4 regions of the Devosia sp. T2-14 genome follow, and region 4 is predicted to be linked to each of the others. Evidence: predicted binding sites of a transcription regulator. Region 4 holds the regulator's gene; each other region holds the start of a gene.
What was found. Region 4 encodes PhoB, which activates phosphate uptake and scavenging genes when phosphate is short. Its sites were predicted from a motif close to TGTCATNNANCTGTCAT; they were not measured.

Region 1: a site for PhoB is predicted at 2,725-2,741, ahead of ACZ5WT_RS19055 (esterase-like activity of phytase family protein). Genes of this name have one in related genera too.
Region 2: a site for PhoB is predicted at 2,287-2,303, ahead of phnC (phosphonate ABC transporter ATP-binding protein). Genes of this name have one in related genera too.
Region 3: a site for PhoB is predicted at 2,748-2,764, ahead of ugpB (sn-glycerol-3-phosphate ABC transporter substrate-binding protein UgpB). Genes of this name have one in related genera too.

Annotation. Positions count from the first base shown of each region.
Region 1 is NZ_AP027921.1:3,857,331-3,862,645, reverse strand. It holds gene ACZ5WT_RS19060 (ATP-dependent helicase) at 251-2,620, opposite strand; gene ACZ5WT_RS19055 (esterase-like activity of phytase family protein) at 2,806-4,980, shown strand; gene ACZ5WT_RS19050 (AsmA family protein) at 5,163-5,315, shown strand, end outside.
Region 2 is NZ_AP027921.1:2,354,942-2,360,256, reverse strand. It holds gene phnE (phosphonate ABC transporter, permease protein PhnE) at 1-324, opposite strand, end outside; gene phnD (phosphonate ABC transporter substrate-binding protein) at 426-1,334, opposite strand; gene phnC (phosphonate ABC transporter ATP-binding protein) at 1,400-2,218, opposite strand; gene ACZ5WT_RS11625 (DapH/DapD/GlmU-related protein) at 2,442-3,056, opposite strand; gene phnL (phosphonate C-P lyase system protein PhnL) at 3,053-3,757, opposite strand; gene phnK (phosphonate C-P lyase system protein PhnK) at 3,924-4,697, opposite strand; gene ACZ5WT_RS11610 (alpha-D-ribose 1-methylphosphonate 5-phosphate C-P-lyase PhnJ) at 4,747-5,315, opposite strand, start outside.
Region 3 is NZ_AP027921.1:2,437,547-2,442,861, reverse strand. It holds gene ugpE (sn-glycerol-3-phosphate ABC transporter permease UgpE) at 1-346, opposite strand, end outside; gene ugpA (sn-glycerol-3-phosphate ABC transporter permease UgpA) at 359-1,243, opposite strand; gene ugpB (sn-glycerol-3-phosphate ABC transporter substrate-binding protein UgpB) at 1,322-2,650, opposite strand; gene ACZ5WT_RS12035 (cold-shock protein) at 3,003-3,218, shown strand; gene ACZ5WT_RS12030 (SufE family protein) at 3,311-3,736, shown strand; gene ACZ5WT_RS12025 (DUF6456 domain-containing protein) at 3,729-4,244, opposite strand; gene ACZ5WT_RS12020 (helix-turn-helix domain-containing protein) at 4,234-4,617, opposite strand; gene ACZ5WT_RS12015 (Ros/MucR family transcriptional regulator) at 4,799-5,221, opposite strand.
Region 4 is NZ_AP027921.1:238,303-243,617, forward strand. It holds gene pstA (phosphate ABC transporter permease PstA) at 1-1,002, shown strand, start outside; gene pstB (phosphate ABC transporter ATP-binding protein PstB) at 1,072-1,854, shown strand; gene phoU (phosphate signaling complex protein PhoU) at 1,865-2,575, shown strand; gene phoB (phosphate regulon transcriptional regulator PhoB) at 2,719-3,420, shown strand; gene ACZ5WT_RS01215 (MFS transporter) at 3,639-5,264, opposite strand.

The DNA.
Region 1 (5,315 bases), 250 kb from region 4:
TGCAAGGTTTGAATTCTAATCGAAACCAAGTCGTACTCTCCCTCAATTCCAATCTTGGTACCCACCAAGGGGTAAGCAAGAGTGAACTGACGGGGCGATTGCCGTTTTATCGTGGCGCGGCCTACGCTTACCTGCCTTTGCGGTCAAAAAATGGTTTACGGGACCGTGATGTTCCGAAGAAGTGACCAGACAATGTCAGCAAAACAGGCGTCGAGCACTTCACCAATTCCGCCGGTCTGCCGTGAGTGTTTCAGGCCTTCTTGATGAAGCTCTCCAGCACCTTCTTGCGGCCGGCCTTCTCGAATTCGATGCTGAGCTTGTTGCCCTCGATATCGGTAATCGCGCCATAGCCGAACTTGAGATGGAATACGCGCTCCCCAACGGAGAAGGCGGAGCGGTCATTGCCGAGATCAACGGAGCGGGCGACGAGGTCGCCCTCGATCGTCAGCGGGCCACCGCTCTTGCGACTGGCCTGCTGGGCGCGTGCGCGTTGCCAGCCGGGAGTCTCATAGACGCTTTCGAACGGGTCTGCCTTGTTGAAGCGGCTCGCCGCGCCACCGCCACCACCGCCATACCCGTAGCCGCCATAGGCAGAACCGGTGTCCTTGACCTCGACCACGTCGGGGGGCAGCTCATCGACGAAGCGCGAGGGAAGCGCGGATTGCCAGAGACCGTGAATGCGTCGGTTTTGCGCGAAGGAGAGTTTAACGCGCTTGCGGCCTCGGGTGATGCCGACATAGGCAAGGCGGCGCTCTTCTTCGAGGCCGGAGCGACCGCTCTCATCCATGGTGCGCTGGCTCGGGAACAGGCCTTCTTCCCAACCAGGCAGGAAAACCGTGTTGAACTCCAGCCCCTTGGCAGAGTGCAGCGTCATGATCGAAACCGCGTCATCGGCCTCGGCCGTGTCGCGGTCCATCACCAGCGAGATGTGTTCCAGGAACCCGCCCAGCGTTTCGAACTCTTCCATCGAGCGGACGAGTTCCTTGAGGTTTTCCAGCCGCCCCGGCGAATCCGGAGACTTGTCGGCCTGCCACATGGCCGTGTAGCCGCTCTCGTCGAGGATCTGCTCGGCGAGTTCGAAGTGGGGGATGGTTTCCAGCCGCGACGACCAGTAATCGAACTGGCCGACCAGCTCCCGCAGCGTGGTGCGCTGCTTGGGCTTGAGCTCCTCGGTTTCGAGCAGCAAGCGCGTTGCGGCGAGCAGGGACACGTTTTCCTGGCGAGAGGCGTCGTGCAACACCTTGATCGTTGTATCGCCGAGCCCGCGCTTGGGCGTGTTGACGATCCGCTCGAAGCTGAGCGCGTCCGACGGGTTCGAGACGACGCGCAGATAGGCAATGGCGTCGCGAACCTCTTTGCGATCGTAGAATTTGGGGCCGCCGATGACGCGGTAGTTCAGGCCCAGGGTAATGAACCGCTCTTCGAACTCGCGCATCTGGAACGAGGCGCGGACGAGAATTGCCATCGAGTTCAGGCTATCGCCCTGACGATGAAACTGCTCGATTTCCTCGCCAATGGTTCGGGCTTCCTCTTCGGAGTCCCAAACCTGAGTGACCGAAATTGGCTCACCCTTTTCGCCGACATCGGTCTGCAACGTCTTGCCCAGGCGGCCTTCATTGAAGGCGATCAGGGTGGAGGCGGCCTTGAGGATGTTGGCGGTGGAGCGATAGTTGCGCTCCAGCTTGATGACCTTGGCGCCGGGAAAGTCCTTTTCGAAGCGCAGTATGTTGTCCACCTCGGCGCCGCGCCAGCCGTAGATCGACTGGTCGTCGTCGCCAACGACGCAAATATTGGCCTGGCTGGCGGGCTTGCCCTGGGCGAGCAGGCGTAGCCACAGATATTGGGCGACGTTGCTGTCCTGGTATTCGTCCACCAGCATGTATTTGAACTTGCGATGATATTCCGCCAGTACATCCGGGTTCTCGCGGAACAGGCGGATGCATTCGAGTAGCAGATCGCCGAAATCGGCGGCGTTGAGAACCTTGAGGCGTGCCTGGTAGTCGGCATAGAGCTTGGCGCCGCGCCCATTGGCATAAGAGCCGCTATCGGCGGGCGACACGTCCTTGGGCAACAGACCCCGGTTCTTCCAGGTGTCCATCATTCCGGCGAACTGCTTGGCTGGCCAGCGCTTTTCGTCGATATTCTCGGCATCAAGCAGCTGCTTGATCAAGCGAACCTGGTCGTCTGTGTCGAGAATGGTGAAATCGGGGCGCAGGCCGACCAGCTCGGCGTGGCGGCGCAGCAGACGTGCCCCGATGGAGTGGAAGGTGCCAAGCCATGGCATGCCCTCGATATCGGCGCCGACAAGCTGGCCGATACGTTCCTTCATCTCGCGGGCGGCCTTGTTGGTGAAGGTCACCGACAGGATTTCCGACGGCCAGGCCCGCTTGGTCGTTATGATATGCGCAATGCGGGTGGTCAGAACGCGCGTCTTGCCCGTGCCTGCGCCGGCCAGCACCAGCAAGGGGCCATCGATCGACAGCACGGCGTCGCGCTGTTCCTCATTGAGGCCGCGCAGGTAATCCGGCGCTTGCTGCTGCCGGGCAAACTGGCTGGTGATCGGCCCGGGGGACGGGCGGTCGAGTGGGTGGGCTTCACCGGGCATTGAGGGCCTTTCCATCGCAGCGTGCCGGGGCGGGCTGACGCAGCGCGGGCATTGACGAATCTTATTTTGTTCTCGTTTGCAATATAGGCGCGAGCAGGGCCGGTGTATAGAACACGAGCCGTCATCGAAGCGTCACGCTGGCGTCATGGGACTGTCTCGCGCCGTGCCTATGGAGGGCCCATCCAAACAGGGGCTTCTCCATGCTTTCACGCAAATCCTTGGCCACGCTGACTGCCGCGCTGCTGGCAACGACCGGTTCGGTCGCCGCTGCCGAGACCTTCAACCGTATCGCCAGCTTCCCCGTTGAACTCAACAATCCGGAGGCCGAAGCGACTTCATCGGAAATCATCACGGCAACCGATGACGGCATGACGCTGATCTATTCGGACAGCCCGGCCGGTGGCATTGGCTTTGTCGACATCACCGATCCCAAGGCGCCCAAGCCCGCCGGGTTCATGGACATGGAGGGTGAACCGACCTCCGTCACCGTCATCGGCGGCAAGGCCTATGTGGCCGTCAATACGTCCGAGAGCTTCGTCGCGCCGTCCGGCAAGCTGGTGGTTGTCGATATCGCCACACGCACCATCGATGGCAGCTTCGACCTCGGCGGCCAGCCGGATTCGATTGCCCACAACAAGGACAACACCATCCTTGCCATCGCCATCGAAAACGAGCGCGATGAAGAGATCAACGACGGTGCCATCCCCCAGGCGCCATCGGGTTTCCTCACCATCGTGACGCTGCAAGACGGTGTCGTTACCGCCGAAGGCATCAAGAAGGTCGAGCTGACCGGCCTCTCTGCCATCGCTCCGGAAGATGCTGAAGCTGAATTCGTCGATTTCAACGACGCTGACGAAATTGCAGTGACGCTGCAGGAAAACAATTACGTCGTCATCGTCGACGCCAAGACCGCCACTGTCACCGGCGGCTTTGAAGCCGGTTCAGTCAGCATCGAGGGCGTTGATACCAAGAAGGATGGCCGCATCGACTTTACCGGTTCGATGACCGACGTTCCGCGTGAGCCCGACGCTGTGAAGTGGCTTGATGGGGATCGCCTGGTTGTTGCCAATGAAGGCGACTGGAACGGTGGTTCGCGCGGCTTCACCATTTTTGGCCGCGACGGCACCGTGTTGTTCGACTCCGGCAATGCACTCGATGTCCATGCAGCCCAGCTTGGCCATTATCCCGACGCGCGCAACAAGAAGGGCGTCGAGCCGGAAGGGCTGGAAGTCGCAACCTTTGGCGATAACCAGTACATCTTCATTGCCGAGGAGCGCTCTTCGCTCATCGCAATCTACAAGGACACCGGCGCCGAGCCCGAATTCGTCCAGGCCATTCCGTCGGGCATTTCGCCCGAGGGCCTCGTCGCAATCCCTGCACGCAACCTGCTGGCAACCGCCAATGAAGTTGACCTGCGTGCCGATGGCGGCGTTGGCTCCCATGTGATGGTCTATGAGCTGGCCGAAGGCGAAGCCGCCTATCCCCAGCTGGTGTCTGATCTGGATGCCGACGGCCACCCGATCGGCTGGGCTGCCATTTCGGGCGCCGTTGCCGACGCCGAAAAGCCCGGCATTCTCTATGCTGTCAGCGATAGCGTACACTCGGCCGCACCGGCGATCTACACGATCGACGCGACTGCCCAGCCCGCTCGCATAGTCGCCAAGACCGTCATCACCCGCGGTGGCGACGCAGCCCAGAAGCTCGATCTTGAAGGCATTGCGCTCGATGGAAAGGGTGGCTTCTGGCTGGCCTCGGAAGGCGATAGCGCCAAGCTGACCCCGCACGCCCTCTATAATGTCGATGCCAAGGGCAAGATCCTCAGCGAAGTGGCGTTCCCTGCGAGCCTGCTCGCCAACGACACCCGCTTTGGCGCCGAAGGCGTCACCGTGACCGGCTCCGGCGATGACCTGACGCTGTGGGTCGCGATCCAGCGTGAATGGCGCGATGATCCGAAGGGGCAGGTCAAGCTGCTCAGCTACAAGCCGGCGAGCAAGGAATGGGGCGCTGTCCGCTACCCGCTCGAAACCCCCGACGAAGGCGCCTGGGTCGGTCTCAGCGAAATCGTGGCTCATGGCGACTACGTCTATGCCGTTGAACGCGACAACCAGATCGGCGCAAAGGCCCAGCTCAAGGCCCTCTACCGCGTGCCGGCAGCCGAAATGGTCGCGGCTCCGCTCGATGGCGAACTGCCCCTGGTCAGCAAGGAACTGGTTCGCGACTTTGTTCCCGATCTCAAAACACTCAATGGCTACGTGGTCGACAAGGTCGAGAGCTTTGCGATCGATGCGGCAGGCAATGGCTTCGTGATCACCGACAATGACGGCGTCGCCGATAGCTCGGGCGAGACCCTGTTCTGGACGATCGGCGCGCTGTGATCGCCTGCAATCAAACTGCACTTGCGGCCGGGTCCAGTACCCGGCCGCATCGTATTTGGGAGAGTAATGACCACAGTGTGAGCAGCGGGCCTGTGTCCTGCCGTGTATTGGGGCAGGGGCGGGCTTGCGCGGGACGCGCGCTTGCCTAAACTCTGCCGCAGAAAATCAGGTGACTACGCGCAGTGCTGAACCGCATCTATATCATCGTCGGCATGCTGGCGATCATCGTCCTGGCTAGCGCCTTCATCGCGCCTCACTTCATCCGCTGGAGCGACTATCGCGCCCGCATGGAGGAGCTTGCGACCAGCGTATTGGGAACGCCGGTGACGGTGCGC
Region 2 (5,315 bases), 1.7 Mb from region 4:
GCCGATATAGTGCCGGTCAGAGGTGTAATCGAACTTCTGCGAGCCATCGTAATAGGGTGACTCCAGATCGAACATCGCGCGGAAGATCTCCAGCGGATCGTTCGGAACGAAGTTCTTGAGGAAGTCGAACATGTAGGGGAGGCGTTCAAAGAACTTCCCCGAATTGGCGGCATTGGCATAGTTCATGGCCAGCACCAGCGCGACCAGCACGCCCAGAACGATCAGGATGCTATAGACCCGCCGGATCAACACCTGACTGCGATAGTGCTGCAGCAGTGTCGCCGAAGCGGGCGACAAGTCTGGCGTGTGGGAGATGTCGGCCATGGGCAACGTCTTTCCGAACTCTCGGTATCACCCCTGCCGTGAGCCGGGATGACACCGGGGGAAGTTGCGGTGGTTCGTGGCCACCGCAACCGCTGGGTTGATTAACCGCCGATCACCGACTTACGGGCGTCGATGATGGTCTGGTAGAAGGCCTGGTTGGCCGGGACGAAATCGACATAGCCACCAGCGGTGAAGCTGTCGAAGCACTCGAAATCAGCGGCTGGCAGGCCGACGAAGAAGTCGGTGACCTTCTGTTTCATTTCGGCGCTGAGCTTGTTGGAGACCATCAGCGGGCCGTTCGGGATCAGCGGCGACTGCCAGACCTCGACCAGGTCGTCCATGTCGAGCAGGCCCTTGTCGACCATGATGCGCAGGTTGCCCGAGGTGTAGCCCTCGGAGAATTCGCCAGCGCCCGAACCGAAGGTGGTGCCAACATCCCAGGTGCCATCAAGCACGCCCAGGACGAGGTTCTCGTGGCCGCCGCCAAAGCCGGTTTCGCCGTAGAATTCAGCGATCGGCGCGCCGATATCGGTCGGCAGCGAAACGTTGGGAACGAGGTAGCCCGAGGTGGAGTCCGGATCAGCAAAACCCAGCTTCTTGCCCTTGGTGCTGGCCAGATCGGTGATGCCGCTATCAGCGCGCGCGACCATGATCGAGTGGTAGCCGGTCGAGCCGTCCTGCTGCTTGGTGGTCAGAACCGGGTCAACGGCTTCCGGGTCGGCAAGGTAGATCGAGGCATAGGACGAAGCGCCCATGATGGCGATGTCGATGGTGCCGCCCAGCAGGCCCTGGATGACGCCGTTATAGTCCGGCGAGGGGAAGAACTGGACTTCGGACACGCCGGTCGCGGCCTTCAGCGGCTCGGCGACGCATTCGGAGCGGCGGATCTGGTCGGATTCATTCTCGCCACCATCCAGGCCGATGCGCAGAACGGTGACGTCCTGGGCGAAGGCAACGGTCGACATCGAAAGGGCCACGGAGGCCAGCAGGAGCTTACGGATCGCGAACATGGAGAACTTCCTTTTGAGACGCGGGTTGTGTCGGCATGCCGGGCGTGGCCGGCAGCGCAACGCGGTTATTGCGCCGGGGTAGCGGCTGCAGATTTGAGGGTGAGCGGGGCGATCGAGGTCGAGGTCATTGCCTCGGAGAAGGCTTCCTTGAGCCCGTCGGCGCCGTAGATGGTGCGGGCCACATCGGTGGTCAGCTCGTCGGGAGTGCCGTCGAACACCACCTTGCCGGCAGCCATGCCGACGATGCGGGTGCAATAAGCGCGCGCCGTATCGAGCGTGTGCAGATTGGTGATGACGGTGATGCCCTCGGCATTGATGTCGCGCAGGCTGTCCATGACGATCTGCGCATTGCGCGGATCAAGGCTGGCGATCGGCTCGTCGGCGAGGATGACTTTGGGGCCCTGCATCAGGGCACGGGCGATGGCCACGCGCTGCTGCTGGCCGCCCGAAAGGGTCTGCGCCCACTGCAGGGCGGTCGGGGCGATATCGAGGCGCTCAAGGGCCTTGAGCGCCTCCAACTGCTCGGTGGGCGAGAATACCTGTATCAGGTTGAGCACCGGATTGCGGCCATTGAGACGGCCGAGCATCACGTTGGTGATCACATCGAGCCGGGGCACCAGGTTGAACTGCTGGAAGATCATCGCGCAGTCGCGCTGCCAGTTGCGCAGGGCGGCGCCGCGCAGCTCGGAGGTGCGGACACCCTCGTATTCGATATAGCCGGACGAGACGTCGGCCAACCGGTTGATCATGCGCAGCAGGGTCGACTTGCCGGCGCCCGAGCGCCCGATGATCCCGACCATCTGGCCTTGCGGGATTTCCAGATTGACGTCGCTGACAGCGAGCTTGTCGCCGAAGCGTCGCGAAACATTGGAGATCTTCAGCATCCGGCGCCCTCGCCTATTGAACTGGGCGCAGACCTAGGGGGACGACATAACGCCCGCGTGTAGGTTCAATGACGATTGCATGACGATGCACAGAGGGGGATGCGGGCCGAGCGCCTAAAAACAAAAAGCCCCCGGATCAGGTCCGGGGGCTCCAGGGGCCACAGTGGCACACCTCATGGTTCGAGGCTCGCGAAAGGCTCGCACCACGAGGGCGTGGCAGGGCCTAGCCGTCATACTTCTCCAGAAACGCCTCGATCCCCAAGGTCCGGAAATCCGGCAGGGCCTGGTGCAACCGGTCGTGGCTCCAGTCCCACCATTTCATCGCATCCAGCCGCCCGGCGACATCGTCGGAAAACCGCTGCTTAATCGTCCGCGCCGGGACGCCCACCGCAATGGCGAAATCCGCCACGTCCTTGGTCACCACCGCATTGGAGCCGATGATGGCGCCGCTGCCGATGGTCACGCCCGGCATCACCACCGCCCCATGCCCGATCCAGGTATCGTGGCCGATTTTGATCCCCTGCCCGGCGCGCCAGTCAAAGAACTCCTGGTCGTCCTCTTCGCCGTCGAAATACCAGGCCGAGCGATAGGTGAAGTGATGGAGCGAGGCGCGCTCCATCGGGTGCATGCTGGCATAGATGCGCACATGGCTGGCGATATTGGCGAATTTGCCGATGTCGGCATAGGCGATCTGGGTGTTCTCGACGCAGTAGGAATAGTCCCCAAGCGTCGAGCGCGACACCGTGCTGCCCGCGCCCACCTCGGTAAACCGGCCCAGGGTGGAGCCGGTCACGTTGGCCGTGGGGTGGATATATGGCTTCTCGCCAAGCCGGGTCATGCCGCCACCCGGGGGGCAAAACTGGTCACGTCGACGATCCGATCGGCCACGGCGTTGCGCACGTCCTCGTCGTGGAAAATGCCCAGCAACGCTACGCCGGCCGCCTTCTTCTCGCCGATCATCGCCACCACCACCGCGCGGTTGGTCGCGTCGAGCGAGGCCGTCGGCTCATCGAGCAGCAGCACGGGGTGATCGGTGATGAAGCCGCGCGCAATGTTGACGCGCTGCTGCTCGCCGCCCGAGAACGTCGCCGGCGGCAGGCTCCACAGGCGTTCCGGCAGGTTAAGCCGTGCCAGCAGATCGCGCGCCCGCTGCTGGGCTTCGGTCTTGTCAACGCCACGGATCACCAGCGGTTCGGCGACCACATCGAGTGCCGAAACGCGCGGAACGGTGCGCAGGAACTGGCTGACATAGCCGATCGTGTCGCGGCGCAGCGTCAGCACAGTGCGCGGCGCGGCCGTGGCCAAGTCGGTCGCCACCCCGTGGTGGTTGAGCACGATAGCCCCGGCATCGACGCCGTAATTACCGTAGACCATCTTGAGGATCGAGCTCTTGCCCGCCCCCGATGGCCCGCCCAGCACGACACATTCGCCGGGCTGGACGTCGAAATTCACATTCTCCACCACCGGCAACACCACGCCGTCGCGCAGATGCATGGTGAAGGTCTTGGCGAGGTTTTGGACTGATAGGGCGGTCATGATTGGACTCCATGCGAGCGAAAGAGACCCCCACCCTTGATCCCTCCCCACAAGGGGGAGGGAGACGATGGGGCAACGTTCCGTGGCACAATCTCGTCATCGCGCCGAATAGGCTTCCCTCCCCCCTGTGGAGAGGGAGTGAGGGTGGGGGCATGGGTGAACACCGGCTTCACACCTGCAAAATCGAGCTGACCAGCAGCTGCGTATAAGGCTCGCGGGGATCGTCGAGCACGCGGTCGGTGAGGCCGGCTTCGATCACCCGCCCATCCTTCATCACCATCATGCGATGGCTAAGGAGCCGGGCCACGGCGAGGTCGTGGGTCACGACGATCGCCGCCAGGCCCAGTTCGCCGACCAGTCCGCGCAGCAGATCGAGCAGGCGCGCCTGCACCGATACGTCGAGGCCGCCGGTCGGCTCGTCCATGAACACCAGCCGTGGGCCGGTGACGAGATTGCGGGCAATCTGCAGGCGCTGGCGCATGCCGCCGGAGAATGAGCGCGGCTGGTCGTCGATGCGGTCGGAAGCGATTTCCACGCGCCCGAGCCAGTCGAGAGCGGTTTCACGGATGTGCCCGTAATTGCGGTCGCCCACCGCCATCAGCCGCTCGCCCACATTGGCGCCGGCCGATACCGTCATGCGCAGGCCATCGGCCGGGTTCTGGTGCACGAAGCCCCAGTCGGTACGGACCAGAAAGCGCCGTTCCGCCTCGCTCAGCTCATAGATATTGCGCCACTGCTCATCGCGCATCCGGTACATCGTCCGGCCCGCACTCGGCTCCAAAGTGGCCGATAGGGAGTTCAGCAAGGTGGTCTTGCCCGAGCCGGATTCCCCCACAATGGCAAGCACTTCGCCGGGATAGAGCTCGAAGCTGACATCGGCGCAACCCAGCCGGCTGCCGTAATACTTGGTCAGGTTCTCGACCTTGAGGAGTGGTTCGCTCATTTGCTCACTCGTGAATTATGGGAATGGCTCAGCGGCAGAAACGGACCGCTCATTCTGCAGCCTCCATCACGTCGCCGCCCAGCACGCCCCGGTGCCCGGCCAGCCTGCGCTCCTCGCAATTGTCAGTGTCCGAGCAGACGAACATGTGCCCGCCGCGATCGTCGAGGATCACCTCGTCGAGATAGACCTGCTCGCCACCACACAGTGCGCAGGGCTCGTCGAAATGCTGGATCTCGAACGGGTGGTCTTCGAAGTCGAGGCTCACCACTTCGGTATGGGGCGGCACGGCATAGATGCGGTGCTCGCGCCCTGCCCCGAACAGCTGCAACGCCTCGCTCATGTGGAGCTTGGGGTTGTCGAATTTGGGGATCGGCGACGGGTCCATCACATAGCGGCCCTCGACCTTGACCGGATAGGCGTAGGTCGTTGCGATATGGCCGTGCCGGGCGATGTCCTCATAGAGCTTGACGTGCATCAGGCCGTATTCCTCGAGCGCATGCATCTTGCGCGTCTCGCTTTCGCGCGGCTCAAGGAAGCGCATGGGCTCGGGGATCGGCACCTGATAGACTAGGATCTGCCCCTTGGAGAGCTTGCGCTCGGGGATGCGGTGGCGGGTCT
Region 3 (5,315 bases), 1.7 Mb from region 4:
AGAAGGCCAGCGTGCGCAGGGGGAAGCGGAAGTAGACGATGGCATAGGCCGAGGTGATCGAGATGGCGATCTTGGCCACGGCGATCACGATGGCCATGACCAGCGAATTGGCCAGCATCAGCGTCAGCGGCGGCGCGCCGGAGGTGGACATGCCCTGGCTGAGCATCTGGCCGTAATTATCGAGCAGATGCGAGCCGGGCAGCAGGGGAACGACCCCGCGCAGGAATTCGCCCGGGGCGTGGGTTGAGGCGATGACGGCGAGGTAAACAGGGAAGGCAATGACGATGACGCCGACGATCAGCACGAGATGGGTGAGCGCGGTCAGCCAGGGGCGGTTTTCTACCATGGGTCTGGCTCCTTAATACTGCACGCGCCGCTCGACCCAGCGGAACTGGACGATGGTCAGCACGATGACGATGAGCATGAGCAGCACAGACTGGGCTGCGGAGGAGCCGATGTTCAGGCCGAGGAAGCCGTCGGCATAAACCTTGTAGACCAGCAGGTTGGTCGACTGCGCCGGGCCGCCCGAGGTGGTGGCATCGATGACGCCGAACGTGTCGAACATGGCGTAGTTGATGTTGACGATCAGCAGGAAGAAGGTCGTCGGCGACAGGAGCGGCACGACAATGGTCCAGAACCGCTTGAAGGGCCCCGCCCCATCAATGGCGGCCGCTTCGGACAGCGAGGCCGGGACCGACTGCAGGCCGGCCAGGAAGAACAGGAAGTTGTAGGAAATCTGCTTCCAGCTCGCGGCGAGCACGATGAGGATCATGGCCTGATCGGGATTGACCCGGTGGTTCCAGGTGATCCCCAGCTGCCCGAGCAGGTAGGACAGGATGCCGATGGAGGGGTTGAACATGAACCACCACAGGATGCCGGCAACGACGGGCGCGACGGCATAGGGCCACACCAGGAGCGTCGTATAGATGCGGCCCGCGCGCAGCAGCCGATTGACGGCAACGGCCAGGATCAGCGACACGCCCATGGCGATCAGCGTCACCAGCACGGCAAAGATCAGCGTGCGCCAGAGCGAGTTGAGATACATCGGGTCGGCGAGGAGCTTGGAGTAATTGCCGAACCAGATGAAGGTGGTTTTGAACCCGAACGGATCTTCGCGCTCGAATGAGGACTTGGCCGCCTGCAGGGCTGGCCAGATGAAAAAGATCAGCGTGATGATGAGCTGCGGCGCCAAAAGGGCGTAGGGCAGCCATTTGTTCGGAAAGATCGTGCGCTTTGTCTGCATTGGGCATCCTGGGCGCGCCGGCGGCGCGCGGACGAGACAAGGCCCGGACGCAAAGGTCCGGGCCCCAAAACGTGGTCGTTACTGATTGGCGGCTTCGAATTCGCGCAAGATGACATTGCCGCGCTCGACGGCTGCATCCAGGCCCTGCTGGCCGGTCTTGGTGCCACCGAGGACAGCTTCGAATTCCTGGTCGATGGCGTCGCGGACCTGGGTCAGGTTGCCGAAGCGGATGCCCTTGGAGTTATCCGAAGGCGTGCCGCGGGTGATCTGGCCGATGGCGATATCGGAACCAGCATTGGCAGCGTAGTAGCCCTGCTCGGTGCCCAGTTCGAAGGCGGCATTGGTGATCGGCAGGTAGCCGGTGAACTGGTGCCAGTCGGCCTGGACTTCCGGAGCGCTGAGGAAGGTGAAGAACTCGGCAGCACCGGCATAGACTTCCGGCGACTTGCCATTGAGCACCCACAGCGTCGCGCCGCCGATGATCGAGTTCTTCGGCTCGGCAATCACGTCGTCATAGTAGGGGAGCGGAGCGAAGCCCACTTCGAAGCCGCTCGCATTGGCGACAACGCCGGCGCGCGAGGCCGAGGAGTTCATGTAGATGGCGCATTCGCCGGTGTAGAACAGCGGGGGAGCATCGGCGCCGCCAGCGGGGCCACCATACTTGAACAGGCCTTCCTGGCCCCACTTGGCGAGATTGTCCCAGTGACGAGCCTGGGTTTCGCCATTGAAGGTGAATTCGGTGGCGAGGCCGCCGAAGCCGTTCTGCAGCGTGCCATAGGGCAGATCGTGGATGGCCGAGAGGTTTTCGGTCTGGATCCAGCTCACCCAGCCGGTGGTGAAACCGCAGGCAGCAGCGCCCGACTCAACGATCTTTTTGGAGAAGGCTTCGACTTCAGCCCAGGTCTTGGGAGCGACGTCGCGATCCAGACCGGCTTTCTCGAACACGTCCTTGTTGTAGTACATGATCGGGGTCGAGGAATTGAACGGCATCGACAGGATGTTGCCTTCGGTGTCCGAATAATAGCCGGTCACCGGAGCGAGAAAGCCCGAGGGATCCCAAGGCTGGTTGGTGTCGGCCATCAGCTGGTGCACCGGATAGACGGCGCCCTTGGCGGCCATCATGGTGCCGGTGCCGACTTCGAAGACCTGCACGATGGCGGGCTGTTCATTGGCGCGGAAGGCGGCGATCGCGGCGGTCAGGGTTTCAGCATAGGAGCCCTTGAACACCGGCGTCACGACATAGTCGGACTGGCTGGCGTTGAACTTGGTAGCGATTTCTTCGAGCTTGGTGCCAAGCTCGCCACCCATGGCGTGCCACCAGGTCACTTCGGTCTGGGCAAGCGCGATGCTCGAGGTCAGGGCGACAGTCATGGCCGCGAGGCCGGTTGCAAATGCGTGGCGAACCATGGGTTCTCTCCTGCGTACGGGAAGTATCGACAGGAGGCTCCTGCCGGCTCGTCTCAGAGCGAGCCCGGCGTGCCTAACAACGGTGATTGACACTTGGGTGACGGGTTTACGACAGGGGGATGAAAGCGCTGCTCTCTCCCAGGCCGCGTGCTGGCGCGAAAGGTTAGGCCTTTCCTCCAACACAATTGTAGGTCATAGAGGGTGCACGTTTTACAGCCATCGATGGCTGCCCGCCTGACGCAAGTCCCGGTTTGGCTCCCCTCTCTTTTCCTGCAAACGGTTTTACCCCTGCGGCATGTGTCGTAGGGCAACGCTCGCTTGCTTGCGCTACGGGCTACTTAAGGACTTCAAAATGGCAACCTTCAACGGTACCGTCAAATTCTTCAACGCGACCAAGGGCTTCGGCTTTATCCAGCCAGACAATGGCGACAAGGACGCGTTTGTGCATATCTCCGCCGTCGAGCGTTCGGGCCTGCAGGGCCTGTATGAGAACGACAAGGTGACCTTCGAGCTTGAGACCGGCCGTGACGGCAAGATTTCGGCTACGAACCTGACGCTCGTTCAGTAATTTCTACTGGGCCCGCCCCCTGCGGGCCCAGCTCCGCCTCCCTTCGGGTTGAGGCACTGGTAATGCCGGGCCGCTTTGACTAAATAGGCCTCATGAGCGAACCACAGGCCTTTCAGGACATTGCAGAAAACCTATCCTTCCTGGACGACTGGGAGGATCGGCTGAACTATCTCATCGAGCTTGGGCAGGCGCTGCCTGCGATGGAAGAAGCCGACAAGACCGCCGACAACAAGGTCAAGGGCTGCGTCTCCAATGTCTGGCTGGTGTCCAGCCCGGACCGATCGGGCGATACGGCCATTCTGAGCTTCCGTGGCCAGTCTGATGCAATCATCACCAAGGGTCTCGTCGCGGTTCTGATCGCGCTCTATTCGGGCCGGCCCGCGGCCGAAATCGCCCAAACCGATGCACTGGAATGGTTCAGGAAGCTGGGCATGAGCGAGCATCTGGGCATGCAGCGGTCCAACGGCCTTGTGGCCATGGTCAACCGCATCCGCGCCGAGGGCAAAGCCCTCAGCTAGCCTCCCCTTCGTCCCGCACGATCAGCGGCAAGCGACTGTCGAGCCAGTTGCGCGCGTGACCGCGCTCATTGCCTGTCGCAGGGGGTGACAATCCGAATGTCACCGCCAGTTGCTCGAGGCCGATGCGCAGCACCAGCTTGGCGCTGCGCCGCGGCCAGCGCCGCTCCAGCTCGATCACCTGCAGGCCTTTGCCGAAACCGCACACGTCGAACAGCACGCCCCAGCAATCCGCCGGGAGCATTGTGGCGAGGCGGTTGAGCGTCTGGCGGGCAGCGGCCGCACTGTCGCTCGCAGTTTCCACGCCATTGAAGGCGCCGCGGCTGCCGCCAACCCGCGTTGGGTCGTAGGACATGGTCACACGCTGGGCGACTTGCGAGCGCAGGATCAGGCGTTCGAGTCGCTCGGCCGCAGCCAGGTGATGCGGCGCGAGGAAGGCCTGACCATCGGCTTCGCGATTCGCGGCGAGTCGCGCCAGGACAGCATCATCGCCACCAATTCTAAGCGTCATGATCGCGCTCCTCCCGCCGGGCCTGCATACTGGCCTCGATCTCGCGCTCGAGCAGGCAGACCTCTTCGTCAAAGCGGGGATCGTCGCGCATGTCTTCGATGAGGCCGCAGGCATATGAGACAGTTGTCCTATCGCGGCCGAAGGCCTCGCCGATTTCCCTGAGGCTGCGGCCCAGCACGACATGGGAGAGGTACATAGCCAGCTGGCGCGCCCGGGCGGTCGGCAGGCGGCTGCGGGACTTGTGGATAAGAAGCCGTATCGGCACGTTTTTCTCACGCGCAACGAGCGCGATGACGCCATCGCAATCGCGCTGCGCCGGACTTGACCAACCCGGGCTGAGGCCGGGGATAGCGTGAGAATGAGGGTCGTGCATGGTCTTGCCTCGTCACAATAAGGAATTAATTCCTACATACTGTGACGTGCAATGCCAGACGGGGATAAGTCCATACACAAATTCAAACGGCCGCTCTTGGGAGCGGCCGTTTGAAGGTTCGTAATCGCCGGGGCCCGCAGGCGCGGCGTGTCGTGGCGGTGGCTTGCTGCCTAAACCGGGCTTAGGCGGCCTTGCGGCCCAGACCGTTGTCCTTGGCCAACTTCGAGCGGGTTGCCGAATAGCTCGGAGCAACCATCGGGTAATCAGCGGGCAGACCCCACTTCTCGCGGTATTCTTCCGGCGAGAGATTGTAGTGCGTGCGCAGGTGCCGCTTCAACGACTTGAACTTCTTGCCGTCTTCGAGGCAGATGATGTAGTCGGCAGCAACAGATTTACGGATCGGGACCGCTGGCTTCAGTTCCTCGACAGGAACAGGAACCTCGTTGGTCTGCAATGCGCGCAGAGCCCCATGAACGTCGGTGATCAGCTTGGGCAGATCAGTCGGGCTCACGGCATTATGGCTCACATAGGCGGAGACGATTTCGGTGCTGAGCTCGATCAGGTCGTGCTCGTAACCGTTCGCCGCGCCGGCGGTGTCACTCATAATTCAACCTTTCGTTATTTTTATTGGGCCGCGACGAGGGCAGTCACAGCCATGAAGTATTCCTATGGCTGTTCAATGCATTCCGCAACCCAAC
Region 4 (5,315 bases):
CAGGCCATGCCGGCCGGCTTCGAGATCGACAGCAAGCAACTGCTCTCCATCGTCGAAACCAATGCCCGGCACCAGATCCGCGATATCTTCGTCGCCGACCCGAGCCTGCTCGGCAAGACCGTCGAGGTTGACGTGCTCGCCTCGGCCAATGCCGACAACTGGATCAAGGGCAATATCGACCGCTCGCTCGGCGACGCCCAGCAGCAGCTGTCGGCCCCTGCCCGTACCCTCATCGACGCTCTCGTCGAAAACGGCACCATTTCCTCGGGCTTTGCCTGGTCGATCTTCACCAATGTCGATAGCCGCGCTGCGCCCGCTTCTGCCGGTCTGGCCGGTGCCTTCATGGGCACGCTCTACATGATGCTGGTGGTGATCATCCTCGCCGTTCCGATCGGGGTAGCCTCAGCCATCTATCTCGAAGAGTTCGCGCCCAAGTCGCGCCTCACCGATCTCATCGAGGTCAATATCAACAACCTCGCCGCGGTGCCCTCCATCGTCTTCGGCCTGCTCGGCGCGGCTGTGTTCATCAACTACCTGCACTTGCCCCTGTCGGCCCCGCTGGTCGGCGGTCTGGTGCTGACGCTGATGACCCTGCCCACCATCATCATCGCCACCCGCGGCGCACTGCAAGGCGTGTCCCCGGCGCTGCGCCAGGCGGCCCTTGGCATGGGCGCCTCGCGCACCCAGATGGTGTTCCACCACGTGCTGCCGGTTACCTTCCCGTCCATCCTCACCGCCACCATCATCGGCGTGGCGCAGGCCATGGGCGAAACGGCACCGCTCCTGCTCATCGGCATGAACGCCTTCGTCGCCTCGGTCCCGGCCACCCCGCTCGATCAGGCGACCGCCCTGCCCGTCCAGATCTTCCTCTGGCAGGGCAATGAAAACCGCAATTTCTTCGAGGCCCGCACCTCCGCCGCCATCATCGTGCTGCTGGGCTTCATGATCCTGCTCAACGCCATCGCAATCTTCCTGCGGACGCGCCTCGAAAAGCGCGCATAGAAGGACTTAGCCAAAATGGATATGCTCGCCGGCAAGGTTAAGATGACCCAGCAAAGCGTGAACACCGCAATGAACCCCACCGACGCCCTCGAGCGCCCGATCCGCCTGTCCACCCGCGACGTCACCGTTCACTACGGCACCAAGCAGGCCCTGCACGGCATTTCGATCGATATCCCCGACCGCGCGGTGACCTCGTTCATCGGCCCGTCGGGCTGCGGCAAGTCCACGTTCCTGCGCTGCATCAACCGCATGAACGACACCATCGAGGGCGCCCGCGTCGGCGGCACCATCAAGCTCGATGGCGAGGACATCTACGATCCCAACCTGGACGTGGTGGAACTGCGCGCCCGCATCGGCATGGTGTTCCAGAAGCCCAATCCCTTCCCCAAGTCGATCTACGATAACGTCGCCTATGGCCCCAAGATCCACGGCCTGGCACGCTCCAAGACCGACCTCGACGAGATCGTCGTCTCCTCGCTCCGCAAGGCGGGCCTGTTCGAGGAAGTGAAGGATCGCCTCAACGAACCCGGGACCGGCCTGTCGGGCGGCCAGCAGCAGCGCCTGTGCATTGCGCGCGCCATTGCCGTTGGCCCCGAAGTCATCCTGATGGACGAGCCCTGCTCGGCCCTCGACCCCATCGCCACCGCCATCATCGAAGAACTGATCGATGAACTGCGCGAAAACTACACCATCGTCATCGTGACCCATTCGATGCAGCAGGCCGCGCGCGTCAGCCAGAAGACGGCCTTCTTCCACCTGGGCAATCTGATCGAGGAAGGCGTCACCGAAGACATCTTCACCAACCCGGTCAACAAGCAGACCCAGGACTACATCATGGGCCGTATCGGTTAGAGGAATTCAGATGCCCAATATCGGTAAAGACCATATCGTCACCGCCTATAGCGACGAGCTCGTTGCCCTCGCCCAGATGATCGCCGAAATGGGCGGTCAAGTCGAAGTCGCCATCGAAAATGGCACCAAGGCCCTGCTCAAGCTCGATCGCGAACTGGCCGACCTCACCATCATCGCCGATCAGCAGATCGACGACATGCAGCGCCGCATCGACGACATGGCCGTCTCCATGATCGCCCGCCGCCAGCCCATGGCTTCGGACCTGCGTTCGATCATCACCGCCATCCACGTCGCTGCCGATCTCGAGCGCGTGGGCGACATGGCCAAGCAGTTGGCCCGCCGCTCGCTCAAGCTCGAAGGCCTCAACCTGCAGCCCACTTTCTATAACGGCGTCAAGAACATGACCGCCCTGGTGCTGCGCCAGGTCAAGGACGCGCTCGATGCCTATGCCCGCCGCGACTCCGCCGGGGCCATCGAGGTCTGCAACCGCGACGACGAAGTCGATGCCATGCACACCTCGCTGTTCCGCGAGCTGCTGACCTACATGATGGAAGACCCGCGCAACATCACCCCCTGCACCCAGCTGCTGTTCTGCGCCAAGAGCCTGGAACGCATTGGCGACCACGCGACCAACATCGCCGAGCGCGCCTATTACCTGCAGACCGGCAAGCAGCTGACCACCGATGTGCAGGAACTCCAGCGCACCCAGATCAAGGCCTAAGCACCCAGCGGGGCCGCGTCACCCCGCCGGTACTTTCTGCCTCCATACCCACCGCCCTGCCCCTCCCCCTGCCAGGGGGAGGCCGGGAGGGGTGGGCCACAAACACCGAAACCGGTGTTGAACCCACAAAGGGGAGCCACCCCATGCCCGCCACCATTCTTGTGGTCGAAGACGAAGGCGATATCGCCATCCTGCTGCGCTACAACCTGGAAGCCGAAGGCTTCCGCGTGGTCACCGCCGAAACCGGCGACGAGGCCCAGCACGCCATCCAGGAAAAACTCCCCGATCTGATCCTGCTCGATTGGATGCTGCCCGAAATCTCCGGCATCGAGCTGTGCCGGCGCCTGCGCGCCCGCGAGGAAACCGCCCGCGTGCCGATCATCATGTTGACCGCCCGCGGCGAAGAGGAAGAGCGCGTCCGCGGCCTCTCGACCGGCGCCGACGACTATATCGTCAAGCCCTTCTCGGTCCCCGAGCTGATCGCCCGCATCCATGCATTGCTGCGCCGCGCCAATCCCAACCTGGTGACGGCGGCCCTCAAGGTCGGCGATCTCGAACTCGACCGCACCACCCACCGCGTGCGCCGCGCCACCCGCGACGTACATCTGGGCCCCACCGAATACCGCCTGCTCGAATATTTGATGCGCCACCCCGGCCGCGTCTATTCGCGCGAGCAGCTGCTCGATGGCGTCTGGGGCAACGATGTCTATGTCGACGAACGCACCGTCGACGTCCACATCGGCCGCCTCCGCCGCGCCATCAACCGCGGCAAAGATGCCGACCCCATCCGCACCGTCCGCGGCGCCGGCTACGCCTTCGACGAGCGATTTGCTCAACTCGCGTAAGGCTTTGGCGGGACCACCCGCCCCCTACCCAGTAGCCCTCATGGTGAGGCGCGAGCCCTTCGCGAGCCTCGAACCACGAGGGCGTGACACCATGTACTCAAACAACCACCAGCGCTGCCCGCGGACTTGATCCGCGGGCCCCTCCCAGTCACCGCAGGCGTCGAAAAAGGCCCACGGATCAAGTCCGTGGGCAGCCCCGGAGCTAGACGACCCGCCCCCTAAACGTCCCCGGAATCCACCAGCGGCATGTCGTCCCGCAGGGACACGGTCTGCCGCTCGATCATCCGATGCACGCGCGGCGGCTCGGTGCCACGATGCAGGGCGCGCAGCTGTTCGCTGTTCTCGGCATCGGCCTTGGTGCGGCGCATATTGTGCCGGACATAGTCGATCCAGGTCGGCACATGATAGGTCTCGGTCCAGATTTCGGGATGTTCGAGATCGCGCAACAGTCCCCACTGCCGGGCCCCGTCGCGGATGCGAATGCGCCGCCGGGCCGCCATCAGTTCAAGGAATTTCGGAATATCATTCTGATCGACGATGTAGTCGATCATCACCATGATCGGACCGCTGCGGGCCCGCAGGTCGAGCTTGAGGATCGGCTCGTTGAACGTATTGAGCGGGTTGAGGTCGCGCGAGTTGAACTGCGGCAGCGGCAGCTTGAAGCCCAGCAGCGCACACAGCAGCAGCACCACGCCCGCCGCCGCAAAGGTCCATTCCAGCCCGATCCAATCCGCATTGAGGCCCCAGATCCAGCTGCCCGCCGCCTGCCCGCCAAACACTGCGGTCTGGTGCAGCGACAGGGCGCGTCCCACCACCCAGCGCGGTGACGACAGCTGGATGGAGACGTTGAACAGCGAGAACGCCAAAACCCACGACATGCCGGCCGGGATCAGCACGAAATGGCTGAGCAGCACGTCCCGGCTCAACCCCAGGCCAACGCAGCTCAGTGCAAAGCCGATGCAGGCCAGCCGCACGATCACCTCGTTGCTGAACCGCTCGCGGACCCGCGCATTGACGAAGGCCCCGCCAATTGCGCCGAGCCCGAAACAACCCAGCAGCGTGCCATAGACCAGCGCCCCGCCGCCCATGAATTCGTTCGCCGCCGATGGCAGCAGCGCCAGCACCGCCACCGCTGCAAAGCCGAACAGGAAGCCGCGCAGCAGCACGGTGGTCAGGTTGGGCGACAGCGACACGTAACGGATGCCGGCCCACATCGCGCTGCCAAACCGCTCGCGGGGCAGCACATTGATCGGCCGCACCGGCTTCCAGCGCCACAGCGAATAGATCAGAGGCAGGTAGGACACCGCATTGACCGCAAAGGCCGCCGCTGCTCCCGCCAGCGCCACGATGGCCCCGCCCACGGCCGGGCCGACGCTGCGCATCATGTTGAAGCCCATGGCATTGAGCGTCACCGCCCCCGCCAGGTCCGAGCGCGGCACGATATCGCCCATCGAGGCCTGCCAGGACGGGTTGAACAGCGCCGTGCCGCAGCCGATCAGGAATGTGAAGCTCAGCAGCAGCCAGGGATTGAGCATCCCCAGGAACGCCATCGCCGCCAGCGACACCGAAACTACCATCAGCCCGATCTGGGCGATCAGCATGATGGTGCGGCGGTCGAAATTATCGGCCAGCGCGCCCGAGGCGAGGGAGAAGACGAAAATCGGAAGGGTCGTCGATGCCTGGACCAGGGCAATCATGTTGTGCGAGTCGGTCAGCGTGGTCATCATCCAGCCGGCGCCCACCGACTGCACCAGTCCGCCCAGGTTCGACACCAGCGTCGCGAACCACAGCATCCGGAATGTCTCATGCCGGAATGGCGCCAGCACAGACGGACGATCAGACATATGGCTTCCTTCTCTACCCAACCTGTCTAGGTCTGCGCCCCCCGATTGGCA